Regions from separate parts of the Actinoplanes sp. HUAS TT8 genome, predicted to be linked through region 3. Evidence: riboswitches for the same ligand, from Rfam matches in the RefSeq annotation. Region 3 holds a riboswitch; each other region holds the start of a gene.
The links. Region 3 has a riboswitch for cyclic di-AMP ahead of ACSHV8_RS39365 (coiled-coil domain-containing protein). Riboswitches for the same ligand answer to the same signal wherever they lie in the genome.
Positions count from the first base shown of each region.

Region 1: it holds a riboswitch for cyclic di-AMP, as region 3 does, so the genes downstream of both, ACSHV8_RS35175 (NlpC/P60 family protein) here and ACSHV8_RS39365 (coiled-coil domain-containing protein) in region 3, are expected to answer to the same signal.
Region 2: it holds a riboswitch for cyclic di-AMP, as region 3 does, so the genes downstream of both, ACSHV8_RS32525 (C40 family peptidase) here and ACSHV8_RS39365 (coiled-coil domain-containing protein) in region 3, are expected to answer to the same signal.
Region 4: it holds a riboswitch for cyclic di-AMP, as region 3 does, so the genes downstream of both, ACSHV8_RS27390 (NlpC/P60 family protein) here and ACSHV8_RS39365 (coiled-coil domain-containing protein) in region 3, are expected to answer to the same signal.

Region 1 is NZ_CP195646.1:7,943,115-7,947,959, forward strand. It holds gene ACSHV8_RS35150 (ANTAR domain-containing protein) at 1-642, opposite strand, end outside; gene ACSHV8_RS35155 (DUF1360 domain-containing protein) at 957-1,472, opposite strand; gene ACSHV8_RS35160 (DUF6158 family protein) at 1,504-1,755, opposite strand; gene ACSHV8_RS35165 (hypothetical protein) at 1,842-2,261, shown strand; gene ACSHV8_RS35170 (DUF3817 domain-containing protein) at 2,274-2,591, shown strand; cyclic di-AMP (ydaO/yuaA leader) riboswitch at 2,793-2,928, shown strand; gene ACSHV8_RS35175 (NlpC/P60 family protein) at 2,943-3,914, shown strand; gene ACSHV8_RS35180 (sigma-70 family RNA polymerase sigma factor) at 4,000-4,845, opposite strand, start outside.
Region 2 is NZ_CP195646.1:7,373,899-7,378,743, forward strand. It holds gene mraZ (division/cell wall cluster transcriptional repressor MraZ) at 1-83, opposite strand, end outside; gene ACSHV8_RS32525 (C40 family peptidase) at 906-1,736, opposite strand; cyclic di-AMP (ydaO/yuaA leader) riboswitch at 1,743-1,929, opposite strand; gene ACSHV8_RS32530 (MurT ligase domain-containing protein) at 2,343-3,563, shown strand; gene ACSHV8_RS32535 (type 1 glutamine amidotransferase) at 3,597-4,310, shown strand; gene ACSHV8_RS32540 (TVP38/TMEM64 family protein) at 4,394-4,845, shown strand, end outside.
Region 3 is NZ_CP195646.1:8,854,971-8,859,815, reverse strand. It holds gene ACSHV8_RS39370 (glycoside hydrolase family 65 protein) at 1-1,241, shown strand, start outside; gene ACSHV8_RS39365 (coiled-coil domain-containing protein) at 1,315-2,352, opposite strand; cyclic di-AMP (ydaO/yuaA leader) riboswitch at 2,358-2,489, opposite strand; cyclic di-AMP (ydaO/yuaA leader) riboswitch at 2,699-2,835, shown strand; gene ACSHV8_RS39360 (coiled-coil domain-containing protein) at 2,842-3,879, shown strand; gene ACSHV8_RS39355 (ABC transporter ATP-binding protein) at 3,932-4,705, opposite strand; gene ACSHV8_RS39350 (ABC transporter permease) at 4,698-4,845, opposite strand, start outside.
Region 4 is NZ_CP195646.1:6,108,448-6,113,292, reverse strand. It holds gene ACSHV8_RS27405 (cytochrome ubiquinol oxidase subunit I) at 1-655, opposite strand, end outside; gene ACSHV8_RS27400 (BlaI/MecI/CopY family transcriptional regulator) at 732-1,082, shown strand; gene ACSHV8_RS27395 (M56 family metallopeptidase) at 1,079-1,996, shown strand; cyclic di-AMP (ydaO/yuaA leader) riboswitch at 2,110-2,244, shown strand; gene ACSHV8_RS27390 (NlpC/P60 family protein) at 2,260-3,231, shown strand; gene ACSHV8_RS27385 (MarR family winged helix-turn-helix transcriptional regulator) at 3,378-3,839, opposite strand; gene ACSHV8_RS27380 (epoxide hydrolase family protein) at 3,893-4,845, shown strand, end outside.

The sequences.
Region 1 (4,845 bases), 910 kb from region 3:
TTCGCCGAGCAGCACTTCGGCCTGGCCGGCGATGGCCATGGCGGTGAGCAGCAGGTCCGGGCCGGCTTCGCCGCGCCGGCCCAGGCTGATGCTGAGCGCGCCGACCGCGTGCCGCCGGACGTCGAGCGGGACGGCGACGACTGCTCCGATCCCGTCGGCGCGGGCGGCCCGGGCCAGTTCCGGCCAGCGGTCGTCGGCGCCGAGGTCGGCCGATGTGATGAGGGTGCGGGTGCGGGCGGCTTCGAGGCCGGGGCCGTTGCCCTCGGCGTACTGCAAAGTGTCGGAGGTCTCGCCGGCGGTGCCGGCGGCGGCGACGGTGACCGGGCCACCTTCGGTGATCAGGGCGACCGTGCAGCGGACGGTGCCGGGCAGCGCGCCGGCGGCCAGCGCGGCGAGCCGGTCGAGGGCCTGGGCGACCGTGTCGGCGGTCAGGATCCGCACGGTGACCTCGTGCAGCAGCCCGGCCAGTTCGACCGGGTGGGGCCCGTGGACGCCGAGCAGGGCGGCGCTGGTGTGCCGGGGGCGGCCCGCGGCGACGAGCCGGCGGGCCTGGCCGGGGGCGGTCACCCCACCGGAGGTGGTGCGACGGCGGATCCGGGTGCCGCGCTGCGCGGCCGGTACGCGACGTTGCGGTACTGACACCCGACGGATACTGCCATGTCGATCCGGAGACGGCTCGGTTCGGTGCCCCGATCGGGGGGTGTTGTCCGTTTAAACCCGATCGGCGCCTGAATACAGTTTCGGCCCCCGGGAGTTCCCGGGGGCCGAACGAAGTAGATGCCGGTGTGCAGGTCGCCTCGCGGCGAGTGGCTCAGCATGGCTCCAGCCGAACGGTATTCCATGCAGGCGATGGGTGAGGCCCGGGGACACTGGGCACACCGGCATCCGTAGATAACCTTCGGCACCCGCCCCTGATTCCGGCAGTGATTGTGACCTGACTAACAGTCAAACGCTCGTCACTCGGCCTTCTCCTTCGCTATGGAGTAGGCCATCTGCAGGAAGTCCGAGGCGGCGGTGGCGGTCAGCGCGGTGGCCACCAGCCGGGTCAGCCGGGGGGCCAGCACGAGCCCGCCGGTGAGCCCGGTGGCCACCCACGCGGCCAGGCAGAACGGGCAGGTGATGAGTTCGCCGATGCCGTGCTTGAGGCCGCTGCCGGAGTCCCTGACCTCCTCGTTGAGCTCGGCCGCCCCGGCCGGCTCGGTGTAGCGGGTGAACGGCGCCCGCAGCGGGCTGGTCACCGAGTCCTTGGCGATCAGGCGGCTGAGCTTGTGGGTGGCCAGGGAGATCAGCACCACGTCGGCGACGGCCGGGCGTTCGGGGACGGGCCGGCCGGTGAGCCGGGCGGCCGCGGCCAGGCTGGCCGCGAGTGCGCCGAACGCCCCCATCGCGGCCAGGTAGCCGCCGAGCGGCCGGTGGTCGTGGGGCGCGTAGGCGCGGGCCACCGCGGCGGCCTTCTCCTGCAGGGTGGACATGTGTGGGGGGGTCCCTTCGGCGAGGCGAGGGTCAGAACGCCTGGGTGAGCCTTTCCGGGTCGACCTCGCGCCCGGGGAAGCGGGCCATGTACTCGGTCTCCAGTTCCGCGGTGCGCCGGAAGTGGTTCTCCAGCGCCGCGTCCGGCCCGTGGCGCAGCGTCTCCAGCCGGGTTCGATGCAGGCTGGCCAGTTCGCGGAACAGGTCGTCGTCGGCCAGTACCGCGGGGTCGACGCCGGTGCCGAAGTCGGCTGTCGCGCCGGTCGAGGATCGAGCGTCCGCCATGGTGCGCCTCCGCTTGCGATTCGAGGTCCGTGTGTTGACGCTTGCCCGTGCGGGCGATCACCAAACCCGCCGGTAGTCTCGTGGGCATGAAAGGGCTGTGGACTCCGGCGTGGATCGCCCGGCACGTCCTGGCGCTGGTGCTGACCGCGGGTTGTCTGGGGCTCGGGTGGTGGCAGTTCAGCCGGGCGACCGGGGGCAACTCCCTCAGCTGGGGTTACATGTTCGAGTGGCCGGTCTTCGCCGGTTTCGTGGTGTTCATCTGGATCCGGGAGATCCAGCTGTTCCGCCGCAAGTCCGACCCGGCGGGCGAGGAGCCCGCCGTCGAGGAGCCCGTGGTCCACGATCCGCAGGCGCCGGTCACCCTGGGCCGCCCGGTCCGGGTCGCCGTGCGGCCGGCCGCGTCGGCCGAGTCCGACTCCGAGCTTCAGGCCTACAACGACTATCTGGCCTGGCTGGCCGAGCACCCCGGCGCCCGCCCGGCCGATTACCGCACCGCCAAGAAATAAGGAGATCCCCCCGTGCAGGGCGCCCTCACCCGCTATCGGATCATCGCCTGGATCGTCGGCGTGTTCCTGGTCGTTCTCGTGCTGGTCGGCATGCCGCTGAAGTACATCGGCGACAACGACACGGTGGTCGCGGTGATCGGCCCGCTGCACGGCTTCCTCTACATGATCTATCTGCTCCTCACGTTCGACCTGTCGCGCCGGGCGCGCTGGCCGTTCCGCCGGATGATCATCGTGATGCTCGCGGGCACCATTCCGTTCTTCTCGTTCTGGGCCGAGCGCCGGGTCACGCGCCGCTGGGTTCCGAATGCGGAACTCGCCGCCGCCCGCTGAAAAGCTCATCTAAATAACGCTCAGCGCGGGCCGAATGACAGCCGGTTATCGGGATTAAGTTCGCAAGACCGACTATTGCCAAATTTCACTCGGCCAGTACTTGATTTTGTTTTCTACCCCGATAAGTTGATGCGGTTGGTTCGGTCCGCAGCCACAAACCTGCCGTGGCGCCGGCCAACGCCGCCGAATCATGGGCGGCGCTCGGCCCATCCCCCGGGCCGGTGCCGCCGCGAACCGGGGAACCACTTCCTGGGGTGAATCCGCGTTGTGAGCGGTAGGGCCAGTCTTCCGAGCCCGAACCCGTCAGCTAACCCGGTAGGCGGCCAGAAGCGGAAGAAGGGCCCCTGACCAGTGCCACACCCCCGTACCAGGCTCCGGGCGCTGGTGGTCGCGCTGACCGCGTTGGCGATCACCACGTCGGGAGCTACCGCCGCGCACGCGGCCCCGTCCAAGGCCGAGCTGGAGAAGCAGATCACCACCGCTTCCAACAAGCTCGAGGACGTCACCGAGGCATACAACAACAGCAAGATCGCCCTGAAGAAGACCCAGGGCGACATCACCAAGCTGAACGCCTCGCTGAAGCCCGCCCAGGCGGCGCTCACCCAGGCCTCCGCCCGCATGCAGAAGATCGCCACCTCGTCGTACATGACGGGACCGGTCGGGCCGGCGGAGATCCTGCTCAGCAGCAACCAGAAGGATCTCCTGCAGCGGATGAGCTACCTCGAGCAGCTCAGCCGGTCGAACCAGCAGGACATCGACGCCTTCACCGAGACCACGCAGACCTTCACGGACCGGCAGACGGCTCTCAAGACGCAGCAGACCAAGCAGACGCTGCAGTCCAAGGAGCTGGACGCCCAGACCACGAAGATCAAGAAGGACCTCAAGAAGCTGTACGACATGCGTGAGGACCTCTACGGCAGCGCCACCGAGAACTCGGGGTCCTACACCGGTCCCATCCCCACCATCTCGGGTGACGCCGGTGTCGCGGTGACCTTCGCGTTCAAGCAGATCGGCAAGCCGTACGGTTTCGGCGACGCCGGCCCGAACTCGTACGACTGCTCGGGTCTGACCATGGCCGCGTGGGCCAAGGCCGGCCACACGCTGCCGCACAGCGCCGCGCAGCAGAAGAACAAACCGTACGCCCAGTTCTTCACCGACAAGAGCAAGCTCCAGCCCGGTGACCTGGTGTACTACCGCAGCGGCGGGCACGTGGCGATCTACGTCGGCGACGGCATGATCATCGACGCGCCGTCGGCCGGGCGGGACGTCCTGCATCGCAGCATCAACATCATGACCCCGGACGGATACGGCCGGGTTCTGTAACACCGCGGACAAGCAGAAGGCCGGTGCCCCTCGGGGGTACCGGCCTTCTTCGTGCTGTCGGTCGATCAGAAGTTCTGTCGGTGGATCAGGCGGCCTGCAGGCCCTCGGCCCGGGCCAGCTCACGCAGCCGGCCCAGCGCCTGGATCTCCAGCTGGCGGATCCGCTCCCGGCTGAGCGAGAAGCGCGAGGCCACCTCGGTCAGCGAGTGCTCGCGGCCGTCCTCCAGGCCGTACCGCGCCCGCATGATGCCGGCCGAGCGGTCGTCCAGGTGGTTCAGCAGGCCCTCGATGCGCTGGCGCTCCAGTGCGCTCAGCACGATCTCCTCGGGCGACGGGGCGTCGCTGTCGGCGACCAGGTCACCGAGGTTGGTGTCGCCGTCGTCGCCGACCGGGGTGTCCAGGGACACGGTGTCCTGGGCCCAGCGGGTCAGCTCGTTGACCCGCTCCACGGTCACGCCCAGGGCGGCCGCGATCTGCTCCGGCTCCGGGTCGCCGCCGAGCTCGCGGACGAGCTGGCGGGTGACGTTACGCATCCGGTTGACGTCCTCGACCAGGTGCACGGGGAGGCGCACGGTGCGCTCCTGCTGGGCGATCGCCCGGCTGATGGCCTGGCGGACCCACCACGTCGCGTACGTCGAGAACTTGTAGCCGCGCTCGTAGTCGAACTTCTCGACGGCGCGGACCAGGCCGGTGTTGCCCTCCTGGATCAGGTCGAGCATCGGCATGCCGGAGCGCACGTAGCGGCGGGCGATGGAGACGACCAGCCGAAGGTTGGCCCGGATGAACAGGTCTTTTGCCTTGCTGCCCTCGGCGACGATCCGCTCGAGCTCTTCCCGGCTGATGCCACGACGCGCCTCGCCCTGCTCGAGCAGGTGCTCGGCGTAGAGGCCCGCCTCGATCGACTTGGAGAGCTCGACCTCACGCGCGGCGTC
Region 2 (4,845 bases), 1.5 Mb from region 3:
CCCGCCAACTCGTCGCGGAATTTCGCCGGGAGGATCAGCCGGCCCTTCTCGTCCAGCCGAGGGGTGTGCGTGCCGAGGAACATCGGCCCCCACCCCTTTGCCGGGACAGCCGCTCCTTCGCGGAGGAAGCGGGCCGTCTGTCAACTCGGGCCGGCAGGCTCTCGGTCGGATTCCTCGGTCCTGCCACTGGGCCCCACTCTACTCCACTTCCCTCCACCTGCAACCCGAAAGCGGCTGCTCGCGAACTGTTTTCGCGGACGTAATCCCAGTTCACAGGGGGTGGGTCGAAGTGGAGGGGTTCAGCATGATCCACCAGGTCCGGTTTCCGACATCAGGCGCACGAGGGTCGATAAGTCCGGCGCAAAACGGTCAAAACCTCGTCGGTGGAGTGGTCGCCCGCGCCGCGGGGAGGAAAGTGGAGGCCCCCCGGGGAGGAAAGTGGAGCCTCCGGGCGGCCGAATGTGGACCGTCCCGAGCCTCCACAAGCACCTCCGGCCCCTGTGGCCCCTCTCACCGCGCGACCCCGGGCGCCGATCCGCGCGGCCCGCCCCGGCCACCGGGCGCCGATCCCCGCGGCTCCCCCGCCGCCCGCGGCCCGCCCACCGTCGCGACTCCCCCGCCCCCGCGGCTCTCTCGCCCCCGCGACTCCCTCGCCCCCGCGACTCCCCCGCCCCCGCGACTCCCCCGCCCCCGCGACTCCCCCGCCCCCGCGACTCCCCCGCCCCCGCGACTCTCCCGCCGCCGCGGACCACCTCCGGACAGCACGAACGCCAGTGGGGCGTGACCCGGATCGGGTCACGCCCCACTGGCGGTGCTTCCTTACTTACTTGGTGCTGTCCGCCGAGCACTCGCATCGACCGAGATCCCCAGCAGCCGGATCCCGCCGACGAGCCCGGCGGACGACGTCACGCCGTCAGACGACGTACGACGTAGTTACTGCCGTAGATCTTGTGCTTGCCGACCCGGGCCCCGGTGTGCGGGGAGTCGTACATGTAGCCGCCACCGGCGTAGATGCCGGCGTGGTACCCGTACGACCCGGACCGGAAGATGATCAGGTCGCCGACCTTCTTGCTCGACTTGCTGACCGCCTTGCCGTAGTCCTGCTGGCCGTCCGCCTTGTGCGGCAGCTTCTTCCCGGCCGCCTTCTTGTAGACGTACTGGGTGAAGCCCGAGCAGTCGAACCGGCTCGGCCCGGCCGCGGCGAACTTGTACAGCGCGCCGGTGTGCTTCTTCGCCTCGGCGAGGACCTTGGCACCGCTGGTCTTCACGGTGATCTTCGCCTGGTGGGACGTCGAGGTGTACCCGGCGCCGGTGAAGAGCGTCCGCAGCCAGATGGTCGTCTTCGGCGAGGTGGAGAAGGTGACCGTACCACTGCTGGGAACGGTCTTCTTCGCGTAGAGAACCCACTTGCCGTTGACGTAGGCCTGCAGCCGGATGGTGCCCTTGGCCGCCTTGCCGGTCCGCGGGTCGACGGCCTTGGCGGTGATCCTGGTGCTGTTGCCCCACGCGATGGTGCGAACGCTGACCCGGGTGGTCAGGGTGGGCTTCACCTTGGCGGCCGCCTTCGCCGCCGTGGTGGAGATGACCGGGGTCGTCGTGGTCGCTGCCAGGGCGGGTGCCGATGCCAGCAACTGGCCGGCACACAGGCAAAGACCCAGGGACAGCGCGGCGGTGGTGGCGCCGGTGAGGCGCCGATTGCGGACCGCGCGGTGGCGGCCCGAACTGTGCTCGTGCACGGTTAGGAAATCCCTCCGGCACGCCTGCGAGGTTAGCTGTCGGGTTCGGGCGGGAAGGCTTGCCCGGCCACCGCGGTGGCTTCACCCCAAGGTCCGGGACCTGATGCGCCGTCGGGTGGGACGACGCGGGTCCGGACCGGAAATCTGGGTTCCCCGTCCCTGCCCCCGAATGCCTGGTCAGCTTTCTGGTACTTCACATGGTCGCGTCCACCGGTCCGGGGCAGGGCTCGGCGTGAACCGGTTGAGCGCGACCGGCGAGCGGTTGCCGCCGGCGGAATCCTTGGTACCTGAATTCCCTCATGATCGTCAGGTGCGAAATCGTCACTCTAAGTAGTTGGCACATTGGCCTGTGTCCGGTTTGTTATCTCCGCGAGACAAATGCCGTGACTCTACGAACTCACCTGAACACGCAAAGTTGATCGTCCCCAGTGAACCAGAACACACAATTTCTCAGGTGGTAACCCATTGGTGGCCGCGAATCGTTAGGCAGCGGCGCAAACGGGGTAAGCCGTACGGCCCACCCGGACCGGTCCGGTGATCCAGGCCTTCCGGCAACTCGACGTAACCCCCGGGTCCGGTACCCTCGCTGGCGTGACGGACGGGAAGATGCCATTACGGGCCATAGTCGCGACCACCGCGTCGAAGACCGCGGCCGCGCTCTCCAGGGCCGCGGGTCGCGGCGACGGTTCGGTGATCGGCGGCTGGATCGGCCTCAAGATCGACCCCGACCTCCTGGCCCACCTCGCGTCCGGCCGCGCCGTCGCGCTGGTCTCCGGCACCAACGGCAAGACCACCACGACACGGCTCACCGCGGCCGCGCTCGGGGTGCTCGGCCGGGTCGCCACCAACGGGTACGGGGCGAACATGCCCACCGGCCACACCTCGGCGCTGGCCAAGGAGGGGCACACCCCGTTCGCGGTGCTGGAGACCGACGAGCACTACCTGCCGCAGGTGATCCAGGCCACCCGCCCCAAGGTGGTCGCGCTGCTCAACCTCTCCCGCGACCAGCTGGACCGGGCGAAGGAGGTGGCGATGATGGCGCAGCTGTGGAAGACCGCGCTGGCCGGCCACCCCGAGATCCGGGTGGTGGCCAACGCGGACGACCCGATGGTCGTCTGGGCCGCGAGCTCCAGCCCGCAGAGCACCTGGTTCAGCGCCGGCCAGCGCTGGCACGACGACTCGTTCGTCTGCCCGGAGAGCGGCCATCCGATCGAGCGGGCCAACGGCGACTGGTGGTGCACCGGCTGCCCGCTGCGCCGCCCCACCCCCCAGTGGGTGGTGGAGGAGGACGGCGTCATCGACCCGCGCGGCGACTGGCACCTGGTCAAGCTGCAGCTGCCGGGCAAGGTCAATCTGGGTAACGCGGCCACCGCGCTCGCGGTCGCCGGTGAGTTCGGCGTTCGTCCGATCGAGGCGCTGCCCCGGCTCTCCCGGGTGACGTCCATCGCCGGGCGGTATGCGCAGGTCGACCGCGACGGGCGCAACATCCGCCTGCTCCTGGCGAAGAACCCGGCGAGCTGGCTCGAAGCGTTCGACATGGCCGACCAGGCGCCGACCCTGCTCTCGATCAACGCGCGGGACCCCGACGGGCTGGACACGTCCTGGCTGTGGGATGTCGACTTCGCCCCGCTGCGGGACCGTCCGGTGCTGATCACCGGCGACCGGGCGTTCGACCTGGCCGTCCGCCTCCAGGTGAACCAGGTTCCGTTCCAGCACGTACACACCTTCGACGAGGCGCTGGCGCAGGTGCCGCCGGGCCGTCTCGAGGTGATCGCCAACTACACGGCGTTCCAGGACATCCGAGCGGGACTCGACCGTGTCAACTGAGCAGTTCCGCACCGGGAAACAGAGGTCTCGAGCATGAACGACAGCACGCTGCGGATCGTGTGGATCTACCCCGATCTGCTGTCGACCTACGGCGACCGGGGCAACATGCTGATCCTGGCGCACCGGGCGGCCGCTCGCGGCATCCCGGTGGAGACCTACGAGGTCCGCTCGGACATGCAGATGCCCACCACCGCCGACATCTACCTGATCGGCGGCGGTGAGGACGGCCCGCAGGCCCTCGCCGCCCAGCGGCTGATCACCGACGGCGGTCTGCACCGGGCGGTGGCCCAGGGCGCCTCGGTTCTGGCCATCTGTGCCGGTTACCAGCTTTTCGGTCACTCGTTCTTCGCCAAGGGGACGAAATGTTCGGGCCTGGGGCTGCTCGACATCACGTCCGACCGGGGTGAGACCCGGGCGGTCGGCGAACTGCGGGGCGACATCGACCCGCGGCTCGGCCTGCCCCCGCTGACCGGTTTCGAGAACCACGGCGGCCGCACCCACCTGGGCGCACACGCCGCACCGCTGGCCCGGGTGACCGGGGGCATCGGCAACGACGGCCAGACCGAGGGGGCGTGGGCCGGCAAGATCATCGGAACCTACAGTCACGGTCCGGCGTTGTCTCGCAACCCAGCGCTAGCCGATCTGCTACTCCGTTGGTCCACCGGCGCGGATAGGCTTGCGCCCCTCGACGACTCCTGGGCCGAACGGCTCCGGGGCGAACGGCTCTCCGCCGGGCTACCGGCCTGAGGGCCATACGACGACGAAGACGGGCGCGGAACAACCGGAACGACCTTGTCCTGAACCGACGACAGTTGGGGCGGTAGGCCTGCATGACCGACAAACCTGATCACTCCACGGGCACACGTCCCGGGGACTCTCAGGCTGCGCCGCTCAGCCGGCCCACCGCCACGGCCCTCCTCGACCAGGCCCCGTCCCCGGCCGGCCCGGCTCAGGCCTCGGCCACCGCGCTCGACCCGGCCGCGGTTCTCGACCCGGCCGCGGCAGCTGCTCAGCCGGCCGGTGCGGTTGCGGCCGGTGCCGTTGCCGCCGCCTCGGTGGCCGACCCGGCCGAGGTCGAGAAGACGCCGATGAGCCGCAAGCACCGGTTCATCCGGTTCGGGCTGCTCACGGCCGCGATCGGTGGTCTCGCCGCGGCGGCCGCCCTGCTCCCGATGCGGGAGATCGGCGACGCGGTCGTCGCCCTGGGCCCCGGCGCCGCCGTCGCGGTCGCCGTCCTCGGCGGTCTCCTGTTGTCGGTCCTGGTCCCGCGCACCGCGGTCAC
Region 3 (4,845 bases):
CGGCGGCGGCGGATGTGCTGCGGTGGCGGCACTCGACCCTGGATCTGGCGCGGGAGCGCGCGCAAACGTTGGGGTTGCAGGGGGCGGCGTTCCCGTGGCGCACGATCCGTGGTCAGGAGTGTTCGGGGTATTGGCCGGCGGGGACGGCGGGTTTCCACATCGGCGCGGATATTGCTGATGCGGTGCGCCGGTATGTGCAGGCCACCGGGGACTACGACTTCGAGCGTGAGTGTGGTCTGGAGTTGTTGGTGGAGACGGCCCGGTTGTGGCGGTCGCTGGGGCACCACGATCGGCACGGCCGGTTCCACATCGACGGGGTGACCGGCCCGGACGAGTACACGGCGATCGTGAACGACAACATCTACACCAACCTGATGGCCCAGCAGAACCTGATGACCGCCGTGGACGCCTGCAAACGGCACCCGGACCTGGCCCGCCGCTTCGGTGTGGACGACGAGGAAGCCGCGTCGTGGCGGGATGCGGCGGCGGCGGTGCACATCCCGTACGACAAGGAACTGGGTGTGCATCAGCAGTGCGAAGGCTTCACCCGGTTGGAGGAGTGGGACTTCGAGAACACCCCGCCGGAGGGGTATCCGCTGCTGCTGAACTACCCGTACTTCGACCTGTACCGCAAGCAGGTCGTCAAGCAGGCCGACATGGTGATGGCCATGTACATCCGGGGTGACGCGTTCACCCCGGAGGAGAAGGTCCGCAACTTCGCCTACTACGACGCCCGCACCGTCCGCGACTCGTCGTTGTCGGCGTGTATCCAGGCGGTGATGGCAGCCGAGACCGGGCACCTCGAACTGGCCCACGACTATCTGGGCGAGGCCGCCCTGATGGACCTGCACGACCTGCACCAGAACGCCCGCGACGGCGTCCACGTCGCGTCCCTCGCCGGATCCTGGATCGCCCTGGTCGCCGGCCTCGGCGGCATGCGCGACTTCAACGGACAACTCGCGTTCGCACCGCGACTGCCCAGCCGGATCAACAACCTCGACTTCTCGCTGCTCTGGCACGGCCTGCGCCTACGAGTCAACGTCACCGCCGACGAGGTCACCTACTCGCTGCGCAACGGCGGCGGCTCGGCCCGACTCACCCTGCTGCACCACGGCAAAGAAATCGAAGTGACCCAGGTCCGCCCGGTGACCATGCCGATTCCGTCGGCCGGTCCGGTCGGTCCCTCGCCGACGCAGCCCGCGGGCCGCGCTCCGGTCCGCCGGGCCACCCCGCATCCATGATTTCTTCGCGTACGGCGTGAAAAAAGCCCCCGGTCCACGCGGACCGGGGGCTTTCTCGTGCTGTCGTCGAGCGCTACAGCAGCGACACGTGCACGTGGTCGGTGTGGTCGCTCGGACCGTGGTAGGCGTGCCAGTTGCCGGTCGCCGGGAACCAGATCTGCTTGTACCAGATCACGTAGTAGATCCCGAGCCGGTCGGCGTTGCGTACCAGGAACGCGGTGAGGTCGTTCCCATACCGCATCATGTCGTCGTTGTGCGCCACCGAGAAGCCGCTGTTCTGCAGGGACCAGTCGCAGGCCCGGCCCTTGGGATGCTCGAACGGACCGCCGTTGCGATGGCAGCCGACGAACCGGTTGAACCCGGCCTTCTTCACCTCCTGATAGAGGTGCAGGGTGCGCTTGGTGATGCAGCCGTCGGTCGTCGGGTCGTCCTGGTTGCAGGACTCCGGCGAGAAGCCGCCCTCGGAGTTGCGCGGTGCCGGCGCCGCGACCTTGGAGACCGCGTCGACGAAACCGTTGGTGATCGTCTTGTTGATGCCGGTCCCGCCGCCGAGCAGTTCGAGCTGGCCCTCGGCCGAGTCGTGCTGCTTCTGCTGGATCGTGAGCTGGGTCTTCTGGTTCTTGACCTCGGCGTCGATCTTCGCCTTGCTGTCGTTGATCGTCGCCAGCGCCGTGTTCAGCTCGTTCAGCTTCGCGTCGTGAAGCTTGTTGATCTCCTCCAGGGAGACCGCCTTGGCGATGAAGTCGGACGAGTCGTTGGCCTGGAGCAGGAAGCTCAGGCTGTTCAGCGTGCCGAACTCGTACTGCTGCCGGGCGATCGCGTTGACCTCGGGGATCAGCGCGTCCCGCGTCTTCTCGGCAGCGGCCTTCTTGACGTTCAGAGCGGCCTGGTTCTTCACCGAGGTCGCGTAGGCGGCCTTGGCGTTGACGAACCGGCGGTTGGTCGTCTCGAGTTGCGCGGAGAGGTCATCGCTGTCGTCACCCTCCGCGGGGGTCGACGAGCTGCCGCTGGGTGCGGCCTGTGCCGGCGTGACCGGTGCCACGAACATCGCGGTGGCGGCCACAAGCGGCGCCAGGGCAAGTATCAGCCACCGGCGGGGACGTGCGGTCATCAACAATCCTTCCTAGTCACCGCCGACCGAGTTAGCTGACGGGTTCGGGACGGAAGCTATCCCTACCGCATTACGCGGATTCACCCCAACTACCTGGTTCCCCGGCTCACCTTTCGGCGATTGGGCGGCGGCCTGCCGGCAACTCGGGGGCGGTGCCGTCCTGGCAGGACCGGCGGCCAGTTTACCTGAGATATCACGCGGTATCAGGACCGGAGAAACCGTCAAAACCGTTACCTGTTAACGACTTTCCGTAATGGTGTCACCAGTGGTGACCGGGCCGTAGCAATGGGTACGAGAACTGTCGATTCCTCGATCGAGTGGGTATGGTCGGTCCCGGTTCCCATCCAGGGAACCGCCGCCTAATCGCAACAACGAGCGAGCCGGGGATCCACGTTTCCTCCGGGGTGAATCCGCGACAGCGGTAGGGATTTCCTTCGTCCCGAACCCGTCAGCTAACCCGGCCGGCGGCCGACGGAAGGAAACAAGCCAGTGCAGCATGTGACTGCGCGGCGACGATGGGTGGCGGTTCTCGCGCTGCTGGTCGCCGCATGCGCGATAGTCGGCGCCGGCGCGCCGGCCTCCGCGGCACCCCGGCCCCTCGCCGCCCCCGGGGAGTCCGGCGACGACGGTGAGGGCGGTTCCAAGTCCCTGCTCGACAAACTCGACGAGGCCTCCAAGGGTTACGTCACGGCCAAGACCAAACTGCAGACGTCCAAGACGCAGCAGACCAAGCTGGCCGCGACGCTCAAAGAGCTCGACGCCGCGATCGGCCCCCAGCAGAAATCCCTGAACATGTACGCCGTGCAGGCCTACACGATGGGCCGGCTCGGGCCGCTGAGCGCGCTGCTCAGCGCCGACACCACCGAAGGCTTCCTGGACCGGGCCCAGCTGCTGACCACCGTGGCCGAGCGGCAGAACCAGGCCGTCTCCGACCTGCGGACCACCCGGGACAATCAGGTCAAGGCCAAGACCGCGATCGACGCGACCATCGTCGACCAGCAGCGGCAGGTGAACGTGATGGCCGCCCGCAAGACGCAGGCCGAGCAGGCGCTCAAGGAAGCGAACCAGGGCAGCGACTCCGGTGACGACTCGGGCAGCTCCGGCGGCAGCACGGACGCGTCCAAGCCCTCCGGCAGCCTCTCCGGCGGCTGCACCGTGGATGATCCGACCACCACCGGCTGCATCACCCCGCGCCTGAACTTCGCGTTGAAGCAGGCCCAGGCGGCCGGCTTCAACCACTACGTGGCCTGCTTCCGGCATCAGAACAGCGGGGAACACCCGAAGGGCCGGGCCTGCGACTTCGCCGCCGACAAGGGCGGCTTCGGCGGGGTGGCGACCGGCAGCAGCAAGACGTACGGCACGAACCTGGCCAACTACTTCATCCACAACGCGGACACGCTCGGCGTGCTCTACGTGATCTGGTTCAAACGGATCTGGCTGCCGAGCAGCGGCTGGAAGTCCTACTCGGGTGCGGGCGGGACGCCGTCGACCGACCATACGAATCACGTACATCTGTCAGTGACCTGATACGCAAGAAGCCCGGGCCGACGGCCCGGGCTTCTTGCTTCGTCGTGAGGACCTACTTCTTCATGTAGGTCTCGTACTCCTTGAGCACTTCCTCGGTGTCGCCGTCGGCGCGGATCTCGCCGGACTCCAGCCAGATCACCCGCTCGCAGGTGTCCCGGATCGACTGCTCGCTGTGGCTGACCAGGAACACCGTGCCGGCGTCCTTGCGCAGCTCGCGGACCCGCGCCTCGCTGCGGCGGCGGAACTTGGCGTCACCGGTGGCCAGCGCCTCGTCGATCAGCAGCACGTCGTGCTTCTTGGCCGCGGCGATCGCGAAGCGCAGCCGGGCCCCCATGCCGGACGAGTACGTCCGCATCGGCAGCGAGGCGAAGTCGCCGCGCTCGTTGATGCCGGAGAACTCGATGATCGAGGCCGCCTTCTCCTTGACCTCGGCCGGGCTCATGCCCATGGCCAGGCAGCCCAGCTCGACGTTGCGCTCGCCGGACAGGTCGTTCATCAGGGCGGCGTTGACGCCCAGCAGCGACGGCTGGCCGGAGGCGTAGATCGCGCCCTGGGCCACCGGCAGCAGACCGGCGACCGCGCGCAGCAGGGTCGACTTGCCCGAGCCGTTGCTGCCGATCAGGCCGATCGCCTCACCCTTGTAGGCGACGAAGCTGACGCCCTTGACCGCGTGCACCTCGCGCACGTTGGCCGAGTTGGTCTTGGTCACGAGCCGCTTGAGAGCCGAGAGCGGGCTGACCTGGTTCGCCCCGATCGCTCCGACGATCTTGTAGACGATGTGCGCGTTGTCCGCGATGACGGTCGGGACCTTCTCGATGTCAGCCACGGCCGTAGCCCTTCTCTCCGCGCCAGAAGTAGAGGAAGCCGCCGATGCTCACGACCACGGCCCAGATGGCGGCCTCGGTCCACAGGAGCTGCGGGCTGCCGGCCAGCTTGACGTTCTCCATCAGCGAGTGCCGGTAGAGC
Region 4 (4,845 bases), 2.7 Mb from region 3:
CGAGGCGGGCGAGCGTGCGGAACGCGGCGTCGGCCGTGACCCGCCACACCCCGATGGCCAGGAGCAGGCCGCCGCCGGCCATCGCGGCCCCGGCCATGGTGTGCGGGAACGCCGCGAGCACGACCTCGTTGGTGAGCAATTCCCCGAAGCTGGTCAGATGGGCCCGGCCGGTCACCGGGTCCAGCGCATAGGCCACCGGGTTCTGCATGAAGGAATTAGCGGCCAGGATTATGTACGCCGACAGCAGTGTCCCGACCGCGACGACCACGATCGTGGCCGCGTGCAGCTTCCGGGGCAGGCGTCCCCACCCGAAGTACCACAGCGCGAGGAACGTCGCCTCCAGGAAGAACGCGAGCATCCCCTCGATCGCCAGGGTCGGGCCGAACACGTCGCCGTAGAACTTGGCGAACGCGCTCCAGCCGAGCCCGAACTGGAATTCCTGCACGAGGCCGGTGACCACGCCGACCGCGAACGTGACGATCAGCAGCTTGCCGACGAACTTGGTCAGGCTCAGGAACCGCTCGGAGCCGGTGCGCATCCAGGTCAGGTGCAGCCCGGCGGCGACCGCGGACAGGCTGATCGACAGCGGCACGAACAGGTAGTGATAGATCGTCACGACCGCGAACTGCAGCCGGGTCAGGTCGAGCACGTCCATCGGGTGTCCCCCTCTACGACTCTTCGTAGTAGATACTACGAGACGTAGTACGACCGGCCCTAGTAGGATGGGTCACATGGCACTTGGCGGTCTCGAACGTGAGGTCATGGACCAGTTGTGGGCGTCTCATGTCCCTTTGACGGTCCGGCAGGTCTATCTCGGCATACTCGCCGACCGTGATCTGGCGTACACGACGGTGATGACCGTGCTCGACCGGCTGGCGAAGAAGAAACTCGTCGTCCGGACGATGGAGGACCGCGCCTACAAGTACGCCCCCGCGCAGTCCCGCGAGGAGATGACCGCCGCTCTGATGTTCGACGCGCTCAACGGCACTCCCGATCAGGACGCCGCGCTGGCATACTTCCTCGGTCAGCTGCCCCCCGGCGCGATCCGAGCCGCCCTGGACGCCACACCGAAAGAGACGTGACCGCACTTCTTCTAGGAGCCCTCGGGCTGACCCTCTCGCTGGTCGTCCCGGGCATCCTGGCCGGCGCCCGCTGGCCCGACCGTGCGCCGGTGGCCGCCGTCCTGCTCTGGCAGGCGCTCACCCTCGCCGGGGTGCTGTGCGCGCTCGGCGTGGTGCTGGCCGCGCCCGAGGAGTTGACCCGGGCGGCCGGCGCCGACCATCCGTGGGTGGTCGCGTCCCTGGTCTTCTCCCTGGCGGTGGCGGCCACGATCGTGATCCGTCTGCTGATCTCCCTGATCAAGGTTTCGGTACGGGCGAGGGCCCGGCGCGAGCGGCACCGGATGCTGGCCGACCTGCTCGACCGCGCGGAACGTCACCAGGAGCTGGGCGGTGGCGAGGTCCGGGTACTCGACGGCGCGCTGCCCCTGGCCTACTGCGTGCCCGGCCGCGAGCCGCGGGTCGTGCTCAGCGACGCGGTGCTGCGGATCCTGGACCGGGAGCAGGTGGACGCGGTGCTCGCCCACGAGCAGGCGCACCTGCGGCACCGGCACGAGCTGGTGATGGAGTCGTTCACCGCGTTCTATCAGGCGGTGCCGCGCCCGCTGCGGTCCCGGGCGCCGCTCGACGCGGTGCATCTGCTGCTGGAGATGGTCTCCGACGACGCCGCCCGCCGCCGCACGGGCCCGGCCCCGCTGCGCGCCGCGCTGGCCCGGTTGTCGGACGCCGTCCCCCTCGCGGAGGAGGCGCCGGCCGACCCGGCGGGTGAATCCCGCCGTCGCCGGCTTGACCGTCTTGCCGGACCGGCACCCCGTTCGACCGGTCTGTCGGTGGTCGCCGGAATCGCCGCGACCGGCCTGCTGGTGTTACCCACGGTGATCCTGATCGTGCCCTGGCTGGCGCAAGCCCTGGACGCGTGGCCGTTCCGCTCACTGTGAGTGCCGGAGGAAGTGCGGGTAGTTTCATCGTCGAGGCGCGCTTCATTTGCCCGCATGATCCGAGTACGGTGGTCCCCGGTTCGGCAGCCCCCCATCGTCCAACCGGCCGATCTGACGAGCCACCGCCTAATCGCCGCGAGGCGAGCCGGGGACCCAGGTTCCTCCGGGGTGAAGCCGTGACCTCGCGGCCGGGCGTGCTTCCCGCCCGAACCCGTCAGCTAACCCGGTCGGCGGCCGAGTGGAAGAAAGGACAACGCACCTACGTGAAACGGATAGGCGCGCGGGGTGTGCTGCGCGGTCTGCTCTGCGCCGTCATCGCTGCCGGGTTTGTTGTCAACGGACCTGCCGTCGCCCATGCCGATCCGACGTCGGACGTCGAATCCCAGATCGACAAGCAGTGGAACGAGCTCGAGCCCGTCATCGAGGACTTCAACGACGTGCACGGGAAGCTGCTCAAGCTGCAGAAACAGCAGAAGCAGCTGAGCACGACGCTCGCGCCGCTGCAGAAGAAGGTCGACGCGGCTCTGGGCGAAGTGCGCAACATGGCGACTGATGCCTACATGCAGGGTCCGCCGACCGCCGTCGGCGCGATCCTGAGCGGTTCGCCGACCAGCCTGACCGAGAAGCTGTCCCTTCTCGAGCAGCTGGCCGCCAACCGGCAGGCCTCGGTCAGCGACGTCGTGAAGCTCCGCGACAAGTACGCCGCTGACAAGGCCAAGGTGGACGCCCTGGCCACCGAGATCGCCACCCGGGACACCGACCTCAAGACCAAGAAGACGGCGATCGAGAAACAGATCGCCTCCCTTCAGAAGCTGCGACAGACGTCGTACGACGGGTCGGACGACGGGCCGTACAAGACCGGGCTGTGCCCGGCCGAGTACACCAACGACAAGGGCGGCCGCGCGGCGCAGAGGGCGTGCGACCTCGTCGGCAAGCCTTACGTCTTCGGTTCCGAGGGCCCGAACAGCTACGACTGCTCAGGCCTGACGAAAGCGGCCTGGGCGGCCGTCGGTGTGCACCTCGAGCACTACACGAAGGATCAGTGGACCGAGGGCAAATCGGTCAGCCGGAGCGAGTTGAAGCCAGGTGACCTGGTCTTCTACTACTCCGACGTGCACCATGTCGCCATTTACATCGGTAAGGGCATGGTGGTGCACGCACCGCACACGGGCGACTTCGTGCGGATGGCCACCATCGACCGCGGTCCCATCGCCGGCTATCGCCGGCCGGGCTGAGCCCACTCACGGTAGAAAGGCCGCTTCCGGTTCGCCGGGGGCGGCCTTTTTGCACCCCGAATTCCCGCGTACGCGGTGAAAGCCCCGCCTGCCATCGTCGCGGCCCCCTTCCCGGTCGATCGGACACCCGGGATGCTTCCAGGGGCCTACGACATTTTCGGGGCCGCCTCGGTGCTCGGCGTGACCGAGCCCACACTCCGGTGGTGGTCGAGGAGCCGGCGCAGCAGCGTGACCAGCTGCTCCCGCTCGGCCGGCGACAGCGGCTCCAGTAGCTCCTCCTGCACCTGAGCGGCCCGGACGGTCAGCTCCCGCGCTCGCGCCCGGCCGTCGTCGGTGATCGTGATGACGTTGCGCCGCCGGTCGGCCGGGTCGGGGGAGCGGACCACGAACCCGCCGGTCTCCAGTTCGTTGAGCGCGCCGACCAGGTCGCTGAGGTGGATGAGGGTGCGCCGCCCCAGGTCGGCCTGACTGGCCGGCCCCTCGGTGGCCAGCGAGTCGAGCAGCCGCAGGTGATAGCCCCGCGCCCCGGCCGCCGCGAACCCGTCGCCGACCAGCCGGTGGGCGTGCGCGGCGGTCTGGGTGAGCAGCCAGCTGGGTAGGTGATCCATGTGTCGACGATAACATTGGACGGATTAACGTTAGTCGGACTAACGTTATCCCTATGAACGAATTCCGGCTTCACCTTCCGCAGTCCGACCTCGACGACCTGGCCGACCGGCTGGCGCGCACCCGCTGGCCCGACGAGCTGCCCGACGCCGGTGACGAGTACGGCATTCCCCTGGCCCGGGTGCGCGCGCTCGCCGAGCGGTGGCAGCGGTTCGACTGGCGTGGACACGAGGCGGAGCTCAACTCGTACGCCCAATTCGTCTTTGACGTTGATGGCGACCGCGTCCACTTCCTGCATCTGCGCAACCCGGACCCGAAGGCGCTGCCCGTCGTGCTCACCCACGGCTGGCCCGGCTCGACCGTCGAGTTCCTGGACGTGGTGGGGCGGCTCGCCGAGCACTTCCACGTCGTCGTCCCGGCGATTCCCGGTTTCGGGCTGTCCGGGCCGACCACCCGGCGCGGCTGGAGCCAGCGGCGGGTCGCCGAGACGTGGGCGCGGCTGATGGGCGAGCTGGGCTATCGGCGCTACGGGGCGCAGGGCGGCGACTGGGGGTCCGGCATCTCCCGCCACCTGGCCGGTGTCGCCCCGGAGAGCGTCGTCGGCGTGCACGTCAACTACCTGCCCACGCCCGGTTCTCCGGAGGGGCTGTCCGAGTCGGATCAGGCACGGCTGGCCCGGACCATGGAGCTGGCGAAGAATCGGCATCCGCATCAGATGCAGTTCGCCACCGGCCCGCAGACGCCGGCCTACGCGTTCACCGACTCGCCCACCGGTCTGCTCGCCTTCTGGGCGGACAAGTTCGACCGCTGGTCCGATCCGGCCACGCCGGTGCCGGACGACCGGATTCTGGCCGACGTGGCCCATCACTGGTTCCACCGGACCGCCGGATCATCCGCCCGGCTGGTCCGGGAGAGCGGGGTGAACGTGCCGGTGACCTGCACCGCACCGCTCGGCGTGGCGGTCCTGCCGGGTGACATCACCCAGTCGATCCGGCCGTTCGTGGAGAG